Regions from separate parts of the Sphaerimonospora mesophila genome, predicted to be linked through region 1. Evidence: predicted binding sites of a transcription regulator. Region 1 holds the regulator's gene; each other region holds the start of a gene.

Region 1 (3,275 bases):
CGTCTCCGATCGGGATCAGCGACCGTTGAACGCGTCGCGCAGCCGGGAGAAGAAGCCCTGCTGCCCGGGGGAGAACTTGCCCGGTGGCCGCTCCTCGCCGCGCAGCTTGGCCAGCTCCCGCAGCAGTTCCTCCTGCTGCGCGTCCAGTTTGAGCGGGGTCTCGACGTTGACATGGATCAGCAGGTCGCCCCTGCCGGTCTCGTTGAGCCGCTGGACGCCCTTGCCGTACAGGGGGATGACCTGACCGGCCTGGGTGCCGGGCCGTACGTCGATCTCCTGCGCGCCGTCCAGCGTCTCGACGGTGAGCGAGGTGCCGAGCGCGGCGGCCGTCATCGGGATGTGGACCGTGCAGTGCAGGTCGTCGCCCCGGCGTTCGAAGATCGCGTGCGGCCGCTCGGCGATCTCCAGGAAGAGGTCGCCGGGAGGCCCGCCGCCGGGGCCGATCTCGCCCTCGCCGGCGAGCTGGATGTGGGTGCCGTCCTCGACGCCGGCCGGAATCCTGACCTTGATCGTGCGCCGGGTGCGCACCCGGCCCTCGCCGGAGCACTCCATGCACGGGTTGCGGATCACGCTGCCGTAGCCGCCGCACTGCGGGCACGGGCGGGAGGTCATGACCTGGCCGAGGAACGAGCGGGTCACCTGGGACACCTCGCCGCGGCCGTGGCACATGTCGCAGGTGTCGGGGTGGGTGCCGGCCGCGGCGCCGGAACCCTGGCAGACGTCGCACAGCACGGCCGTGTCGACCACGATCTCCCGGGTGGTGCCGAACGCCGCCTCCGCCAGGTCGAGCTCGACCCGGATCGTGGCGTTGCGCCCACGCCGGGCACGCGAACGCGGCCCCCTGGACGCGCCGGCGGAACCGAAGAACGCGTCCATGATGTCGCTGAACGGGAAGCCGGCCCCGAAGCCGCCGGCCCCGGCGCCCGCGCCCCCGCCGAACGGGTCGCCGCCCAGGTCGTACATGCGGCGCTTGTTCGCGTCGGACAGCACCTCGTACGCCTGGGTGATCTCCTTGAACCGCTCCTGGGTCTGGGGATCGGGGTTGACGTCCGGGTGCAGCTCGCGGGCGAGCCGCCGATACGCCTTCTTGATCTCGTCCGGGCCGGCGTCGCGGCGGACTCCGAGGATCTCGTAATAGTCCTTTGCCACTGCCACTTACGACCCCGCCAGGATCTGGCCGACGTAGCGCGCAACGGCGCGCACCGCACCCATCGTCACCGGATAGTCCATTCGCGTCGGGCCCAGCACTCCGAGCCGGGCCAGTTCCTTGTCGCCCGAACCGTATCCCGCGGCCACGATAGAGGTACCCCGCAGTCCGCTGTAAGGATTTTCCGAACCGATCCGGACCGTGAGTTCCGAAATACCGCCGGTCTCGCCCAGGAGCCGCATGAGGACCACCTGCTCCTCCAGCGCCTCCAGCACGTCACGCAGGCCCACGCTGAAGTCGGCGGCGGCGAGGTTGGCCGCACCGGCGAACACGATCTTCTCTTCGTGCCGTTCGACCAGCGTCTCCAGGAGCACCGACAGAATCGTGACGGCCACCTGCCGGTCCTCCGGCGGCAGCCGCTCGGGGAGGTCGGCCACGGTCTCCGGCACCATGGACAGGCCGCAGCCGTCCAGGCAGCTGTTGAGCACCGCGCGCAGGTTCCCGATCCGCTCGTCGGCGACGTCCTCGGGGAGGTCGATCACCCGCTGTTCGACCCGGCCGGTGTTCGTGATCAGCACGAGCATGACCCGCCGCTCGGCCAGGGGCACGATCTCCACGTGCCTGATCGACGACCTCGTCAGCGAGGGGTACTGGACCACGGCGACCTGCCGGGTGAGCTGCGCCAGCAGGCGCACCGTACGCATGACGATCTCGTCGAGATCGACCGCTCCGGCGAGGAACGTCTCGATCGCCCTGCGCTCCGCCACGGACAGCGGTTTGATCGACGAGAGCCGGTCGACGAACAGCCGGTAGCCCTTGTCCGTCGGCACCCTTCCCGCGCTCGTGTGCGGCTGACGGATGTATCCCTGCTCCTCCAGCGCCGCCATGTCGTTGCGGATCGTCGCCGGGGAGACGCCGAGGTTGTGCCTGTCCGCGAGGGCCTTGGAACCCACCGGCTCATTGGTGGACACGTAGTCCTCGACGATGGCGCGCAGCACCGCCAGCTTGCGGTCGTCGAGCAATGTGTCACCTCCCTGTGCCTGGAAACACCGACTCTGGCACTCTGTGTTCCCGAGTGCCAAGTGTACGGCCACTGCGACCTGCGGTGCGATAACGCCCGCGACACAATGGACAACCAACCCTAAGCGTGTTATACGCGAACCTTTTCCTCAATTCCCGACAATCCGTACATTAGCCGCCGATCCCGGTGGGCGGCCCCGTCCGGCGCGTCGTTTGCTAGCGTTCCCGGCATGTATGGGCGGGACGTGCTCTCCGGTGACTGGCGACGGCCCAGACGCGGCCAGATCCCGGAGATTCCAGCGGAGCACGACCTCGTGGTCGAAGACGCGGAGGGACGCTTCTGCGGTGCGGTGGTGGCCTGCGACAAGGAGGCCGTCACACTGGAGGACCGGTTCGGACGGCGGCGGGTCTTCCCGCTGACGCCCGCCGGGTTCCTCCTCGACGGCAGGCCCGTCACGCTGGTACGGCCGGCCGCCGCGCCGAAGGGACCCCGGCGGAGCGCGTCGGGATCGATAGCGGTCGAGGGGCTGCGCGCTCGTGTCGCCAGGGAGAGCCGGATCTACGTCGAAGGGGTCCACGACGCCTCCCTGGTGGAGAAGATCTGGGGACACGATCTGCGGGTGGAGGGCGTCGCCGTCGAGTTCCTGGAGGGGATCGACGACCTGCCCGGCATCGTCGAGGAGTTCGCCCCCGGGCCCGGACGGCGACTGGGCGTGCTCGTCGATCACCTCGTGCCGGGCTCGAAGGAGAGCCGGATCACCGCCCGCGTGTCGGGTGACCACGTGCTGGTGGTCGGTCATCCGTACGTGGACATCTGGCAGGCGGTCAAACCGGCCGTGCTCGGCATCCCGGCCTGGCCGGACGTGCCGAAGTGCGTTCCCTGGAAGGAAGGCGTGATCGCGGCCCTGGGCTGGCGGATGGAGCCCGGGGAGGCATGGCGCCACATCCTCGGCCGGGTCGGCGAGTACACCGACCTGGAGCCCGAGCTCCTCGGCCGTGTCGAGGAGCTGATCGACTTCGTCACCGACCCCACCGCGGACGCCTGATCACCTCATCCCTCTCGTCGTGATCCCGCGTTTCCTCGCAGGCCAGGCCGCGCGCCGGGCCG
Region 2 (3,275 bases), on a different contig from region 1:
GGGTCGAGCAGGTGCCCTTTGACGATTTCGGCGACCTCCGCCACCAGGTGGGCCCGGACCGCGGCTCCGTCGGGCTCGTAGAGGTAGCGGCCCACCGGCCCGGCGACGGCCTCGGCGCCGTTGGGCGTCAGCGTCGCCCCCGAGGGCAGCAGCGTCGCCCGGCGGCGGCCCGGCTCCATCCCGGCGCATCCGGTCCCGGCCCAGATCGCGGCCTCCTTCACCTCCCCCTTGTAGGAGACCCACTCGGCCTCGGCGCCGTCCGGGATGAATTCGTACGGGATGCCCGGGGCGACCTTCACGCAGGCGGCGCGGGACCGCGCGACCAGTTCGAGCACGGCCGGCCAGGCGGGGGAGTAGGCCATCGGGTCGAAGGTGCGTCCCCTGGCGCTGCGCCTGGCCGGATCGGCGAACACCAGGTCATATCCGGAGGGATCGCACTCGGCGGCATCGGCCGTACGGACCCGGACCGGAGCGGGCAGGCCGAGCGCGGCCGCGTTGGCGCGGGCGACCTCGGCGGTGAGCGGGTCGAGGTCCACCGCGTCCACCGGGCAGCCGGCGCGGGCGAGCGCCACGAGGTCGCCGCCGATGCCGCAGCACACGTCGAGCACCCTCGGCGCGGCGCCGAACGCCGGGCCGGACCCGGTGACCCGGCCAGCGCGGTGCGCGGCCACCTCGGCGCGGGTGGCCTGTTCGAGACCGTGCGGGGTGAAGTACATGACGGCCGCGTCCGCGCCGAACTTGGCCTCGGCCCGGCGGCGCAGCGTCGCCTGGGTGAGCGCGGCCGAGGTCAGCGCGGGTGAATACGCTTTGCGGAGGGTGGTGACCGCGGCGACCGGCTCGGCGCCTGCGGCCACGAGGTCCACGGCCTCGGCCAGGGCTCTGCGCCCGTCCGGCGCCAGCAGCTCGCGAAACGCGTCGAGGTCCACGCCTCCCGACGCTACCGCCGATGGCGGCTTGCCGGGCACGCCCCCCACCTGACCTGCGAAGCGGGTTCGTGTTGACTGTCACGTCGCACTTGCATACTGTTTCGTGTTGGCACTCGCCTATGGAGAGTGCCAATAGCGACGAGACTGGTCTGACACCCGCGACGGCAGGCCGCTGGTCGCCTCTTCAGCTCATTCATCGCAATCTGAAGGGGAGGTCCGATCGTGACGACCGCCACCAAGGTTCCCGTTAAGCCGCTTGGCGACCGCATCGTGGTCCAGCCGCTTGAGGCCGAGCAGACCACCGCCTCCGGCCTGGTCATCCCGGACACCGCCAAGGAGAAGCCGCAGGAGGGCAAGGTCCTCGCGGTGGGCCCGGGCAACTGGGACGAGGACGGCGAGAAGCGGATCCCGCTCGACGTCAAGGAGGGCGACGTCGTCCTCTACAGCAAGTACGGCGGCACCGAGGTCAAGTACGGCGGCGAGGAGTACCTGGTGCTTTCCGCTCGCGACGTGCTCGCCATCATCGAGAAGTAAGCCGCGTACGGCATGCGGAGCCCCGGGACTCGTGCCCGGGGCTCGCTGCTCAGAAGGAGACGTGAATGCCCAAGATCCTGGAGTTCGAAGAGGACGCGCGGCGCGCTCTCGAGCGAGGCGTGAACGCCCTCGCCGACGCGGTCAAGGTGACGCTCGGCCCGCGCGGCCGCAACGTGGTCATCGACAAGAAGTTCGGCGCTCCCACCATCACCAACGACGGTGTGACGATCGCCCGTGAGGTCGAGCTCGACAAGCCGTACGAGAACCTCGGCGCGCAGCTCGCCAAGGAAGTCGCGACCAAGACCAACGACATCGCCGGCGACGGCACCACCACGGCGACCGTGCTCGCCCAGGCGATGGTCCGCGAGGGGCTGCGCAACGTCGCGGCCGGCGCCGCACCGCTGGCGCTCAAGCGCGGCATCGAGGTCGCGGCCAAGACCGTGAGCGAGCGGCTGCTCGACAGCGCCCGCCACGTCGAGGACAAGAAGGAGATCGCGAATGTGGCGACGATCTCCGCTCAGGACGCCAAGATCGGTGAGCTGATCGCCGAGGCGTTCGACAAGGTGGGCAAGGACGGTGTCATCACCGTCGAGGAGTCCAACGCGATGGGCCTCGAGCTGGAGTTCACCGAGGGCCTCCAGTTCGACAAGGGCTACCTGTCGCACTACATGGTGACCGACCCCGAGCGCATGGAGGCGGTGCTCGAGGAGCCGTACGTCCTGATCCACCAGGGCAAGATCTCCTCGATCGCCGACTTCCTGCCGCTGCTGGAGAAGGTCGCCCAGACCAAGCGGCAGCTGCTGGTCATCGCCGAGGACGTCGAGGGCGAGGCCCTCGCGGTCCTGGTGACCAACAAGATCCGCGGCACCTTCACCTCGGTCGCGGTCAAGGCGCCCGGCTTCGGTGACCGGCGCAAGGCCATGCTGCAGGACATCGCGATCCTCACCGGCGGCCAGGTCGTCAGCGAGGAGGTCGGCCTCAAGCTGGAGCACGTCGGCCTCGAGGTGCTCGGCACGGCCCGCCGCATCGTCGTCAACAAGGACAACACCACGATCGTCGACGGCGCCGGTGAGGCCCAGGCGATCGAGGACCGGGTCCGCGAGATCAAGCTGGCGATCGAGCAGTCGGACTCCGACTGGGACCGCGAGAAGCTGCAGGAGCGGCTGGCGAAGCTCGCCGGCGGCGTCTGCGTGCTGCGGGTCGGCGCCGCCACCGAGGTGGAGCTGAAGGAGAAGAAGCACCGCCTCGAGGACGCGATCTCCGCGACCCGCGCCGCGATCGAGGAGGGCATCGTCTCCGGCGGTGGCTCCGCGCTGGTGCACGTGTCCAAGGAGCTGGACGACCTGGGCCTGTCCGGCGACGAGGCGACGGGTGTCGGCATCGTGCGCAAGGCGCTGCTCGAGCCCGCCCGCTGGATCGCCGAGAACGCGGGCATGGAGGGGTACGTCGTCGTCTCCAAGATCTCCGCGCTCAACGCCGGTGAGGGTCTCAACGCCGCGACGGGTGAGTACGGCGACCTGGTGGCCCAGGGCGTCATCGACCCCGTCAAGGTGACCCGGTCGGCCGTGCAGAACGCCGCGTCCATCGCCGGCATGCTGCTGACGACCGAGGCGCTCGTCGTGGACAAGCCCGAGGAGGAGGCCCCCGCCGCCGCCGGTGGGCACGGCCACGGCCACGGTCACGGCCACTAGACCCGTTCCGGGTCGTGCGTCGCACAACCGAATCCGGGGCCGAAGTGCTCCTTTGACCACCGAATTCGCGGTCTGTCGACGTGAATCGAGTACGGCTCCCGCCTTCCGAGGCGGGAGCCGTGCT
Region 3 (3,275 bases), on a different contig from region 1:
CTGCACACGGCGATCGAGCTCGCGATCGGCGCGGCCGTGGGCGTGCTGGTCGGACCGGCGGGGATCTTCGCGCTGCGCCGGGTCGCGCTCCCCGCATCGGGGCTCTATCCCCTCGCGGTCCTGGCCCTGGCCTTCATCGCCTACAGCGGGGCGGCACTGCTGCACGGGAGCGGGTTCCTCGCCGTCTACGTCGCCACACTGATGCTGGGCAACGCCCGGCTCCCGCACGCCGCCGACACTCGCGGGTTCGCCGAGGGCTCGGCCTGGCTCGCCCAGATCGGCCTGTTCGTCATGCTCGGCATGCTGGCCAGCCCGTCGGAGCTGCCCGAGGTGATCATCCCGGCCCTCGTCTCCGGGATTGCTCTGGTTCTGTTCGCCCGGCCGCTCTCGGTCGCCGTCTCGGCCGTGCTCGTACGGCTGGCCTGGAATGTCCGACTCCCTCGGAACGCACGGCTCACCCGGATCGGGGTGATCCCCTGGCGTGAGCAGACGTTCCTGTCGTGGGCCGGCCTGCGCGGAGCCGTACCCATCGTGCTCGCCACGATCCCCTGGAACGCCGGGGTGCCGGGGGCCAAAAGCCTCTTCAACGACGTTTTCATCATCGTCGTCGTCTTCACCCTCGCGCAGGGGCCGACGCTGCCATATCTGGCACGTTTCCTGGGGGTGACGTCGGAGGGCGAGGCCCGGGAGCTCGACGTCGACTCCGCCCCGCTTGAGGAGCTCGACGCGGATCTCCTCCAGGTGCGCATCCCGTCCGGCTCCCTGCTGCACGGGGTGGAGATCTTCGAGCTGCGTCTCCCCGCGAACGCGATGGTGACCTTGGTCGTACGCGACGGTGAGTCGTTCGTGCCGACCTCGACCACGCGGCTCGTCGCGGGAGACCAGCTCCTCATCGTCGTCACGGCCAGCCAGCGGAAGGCCGTCGAGCGCCGGCTGCGAGCCGTGAGCCGGCGCGGCAAGCTGGCCGGTTGGTACGGCGAACGCGGTCTGTGATCTATGAGCCGTGATCTGTGAGACGTGAGCACGATGGGGGCGGGCTCGGACGGACAGCCGGACAGTCGCGGGCTCAGACGGACAGCCGGACAGTCGCGGGCTCAGACGGACAGCCGGGAGCATGGGCGACCCACGAACGGGACAATCGAGACAGGCGACCCGGACGGCAATAAACCGGTCCGGAGTGGCGTTTGGCCTCGTGGGTTGCTTACCATTAGCAATCGTCCTAGCCGAGTGCTAGACAGTTTTCGGTGAATGCTGTCGGTCGCGAACGGCGTCCGCGCCCATGCGGCAGAAGTCGATTCGCCGAACACGACCTTGGTTTCAAGTGTTAGTTCCGGGAGGAACGCGTGCCCACCTACCAGTACGCCTGCACGGCCTGCGACGAGCAGTTGGAGGTCGTCCAGAAGTTCTCCGACGACCCGCTCACGGAGTGCCCGTCCTGCCAGGGGCGGCTGCGCAAGGTCTTCTCCGCCGTGGGCATCGTGTTCAAGGGCTCCGGTTTCTACCGCACGGACAGCCGTTCCTCCGGTTCGTCGTCGTCGGTGGCGGCCTCGTCGAACGGCTCCAACGGGTCGAGCGGGTCGAACGACTCGAGTGGCGCGAACGGCTCCAGCGGTTCGGGCGGCGAGTCGAAGTCGTCGGGTGGATCGGGCAAGAAGGAGACCGCCGCGTCCTCCTCGTCTTCTTCGTCTTCTTCGTCCTCTGGTTCGTCGGGTTCCTCTGGTTCGTCGGGCTCGACCACGGCGGCCTGAGGTCCTGAGTTTCCCGAGGCTCTGAGGTCCTGAGTTTCCCGAGGCTCTGAGGTCCTGGGTTTCCTGGAATTCGGGCCGCCCGGATCCGGGGTGCGGACGGTTATCCACAGGACGCCGTCGGCTGCCGCCGGAGCAGGACGATTTCGTTAGGGTCGGCGACATGGTCAATCGCGTAGAGATCGGCATCATCGGCGGCTCGGGGCTTTACTCCCTTCTCGACGACGCCGAGGAGGTCGACGTGGAGACGCCGTACGGCCCACCCAGCGACAAGATCGCACTGGGCCGGATCGGCGACCGGTCGGTGGCGTTCGTCCCCCGGCATGGTCGCGGCCACGTCCATCCTCCGCACCGCATTCCCTACCGTGCGAACCTGTGGGCGCTGCGCTCCCTCGGCGTACGTCAGGTGCTCGCGCCCAACGCGGTCGGCTCGCTGCGCCCCGAGCTCGGGCCGGGCACGCTGGTGGTTCCCGACCAGCTCGTGGACCGGACCAGCGGGAGGGTGCAGACCTACTACGACACCGGCTGTGCCGTACACGTGTCGTTCGCCGACCCCTACTGCCCGCTGGGCCGGGCCACCGCCGTGGCCAAGGCGGTCGAGGCGGGGTGGGACACGGTCGACGGCGGCACCCTGGTCGTGATCGAGGGGCCGCGCTTCTCCACCCGCGCCGAGTCGAAGTGGTTCTCGGCGGCGGGATGGTCGATCGTCGGCATGACCGGGCATCCCGAAGCCGTGCTCGCCCGGGAGCTGGCGCTCTGCTACACCGCGCTGTCGCTCGTCACGGATCACGACGCGGGCGTCGAGGCCGGCGAGGGGGTCACCCACGAGGAGGTCCTCGCCTTCTTCGCCGCCAACGTCGAGCGAATGCGCACGCTGGTCGGCTCGGTCGCCGAGGCCCTCCCGGTCGAACGTGACTGCGCCTGCGGCAGCGCCCTCGACGGCGTCAAACTCCCCTTCGACCTGCCGTAGCCCGGACGCGCCATGAGTGCCCTGAGCCGTCTGCTCGCGCGCCATCACACGACTACTCAGCGCCGTCGTTCCATCACCCGCCGCCTCGCCGCTCATCGCCGCCTGATCGCGGCGGTCCTCGCGGGTGCGGCCATGGCATGCGCGCTGGCATCCATAGGGCCGCCGGGCGGCGTGGAGGTCCTCGCCGCCGCCCACGATCTGGGTGGGGGTCGGCTGTCCGCCTCCGACGTCATGGTCGTACGGCTGCCGCCCGACGCGGTGCCCGACGGCGTCTTCCGTCCGGGAGCCACGCTGACGGGACGGGTCGTCGCCGGGCCGATGCGCCGGGGCGAGCCGCTCACCGACGCGCGGATCCTGGGGCGGGGGATGCTCTCGACGCAGGGGCCGGGAATGGTGGCGACGCCGGTCAGGATCGCCGACCCGGCCGCCGGCGAGCTGCTCTCACCCGGTGACGTCGTCGACGTCCTCGCCGCGTTCGAGACGGATCCGTTCGCGGCGGGCCCACTCGGGGCGGACCCGCTCGCGGGGGCGCCGCCGGAGGAGCCGGCCGGGAGCGCGGC

The links. The regulator HrcA, encoded in region 1, represses chaperone genes, less so after heat shock. The targets are predictions, from matches to a motif close to TTGGCACTCTCNNNNNGAGAGTGCCAA.
Region 2: the regulator HrcA is predicted to act here: its motif matches at 1,033-1,059, upstream of groES (co-chaperone GroES).
Region 3: the regulator HrcA is predicted to act here: its motif matches at 1,208-1,234, upstream of AP234_RS35025 (FmdB family zinc ribbon protein).

Annotation. Positions count from the first base shown of each region.
Region 1 covers NZ_BCBX01000055.1:57,872-61,146, forward strand. Annotated here, with positions in the region: gene dnaJ (molecular chaperone DnaJ) at 16-1,149, opposite strand; gene hrcA (heat-inducible transcriptional repressor HrcA) at 1,156-2,169, opposite strand; gene AP234_RS31445 (DUF3097 domain-containing protein) at 2,398-3,213, shown strand.
Region 2 covers NZ_BCBX01000048.1:55,230-58,504, forward strand. Annotated here, with positions in the region: gene AP234_RS28405 (THUMP-like domain-containing protein) at 1-926, opposite strand, end outside; gene groES (co-chaperone GroES) at 1,149-1,460, shown strand; gene groL (chaperonin GroEL) at 1,526-3,151, shown strand.
Region 3 covers NZ_BCBX01000036.1:41,313-44,587, reverse strand. Annotated here, with positions in the region: gene AP234_RS16130 (potassium/proton antiporter) at 1-993, shown strand, start outside; gene AP234_RS35025 (FmdB family zinc ribbon protein) at 1,344-1,748, shown strand; gene AP234_RS16120 (S-methyl-5'-thioadenosine phosphorylase) at 1,909-2,715, shown strand; gene AP234_RS16115 (SAF domain-containing protein) at 2,728-3,275, shown strand, end outside.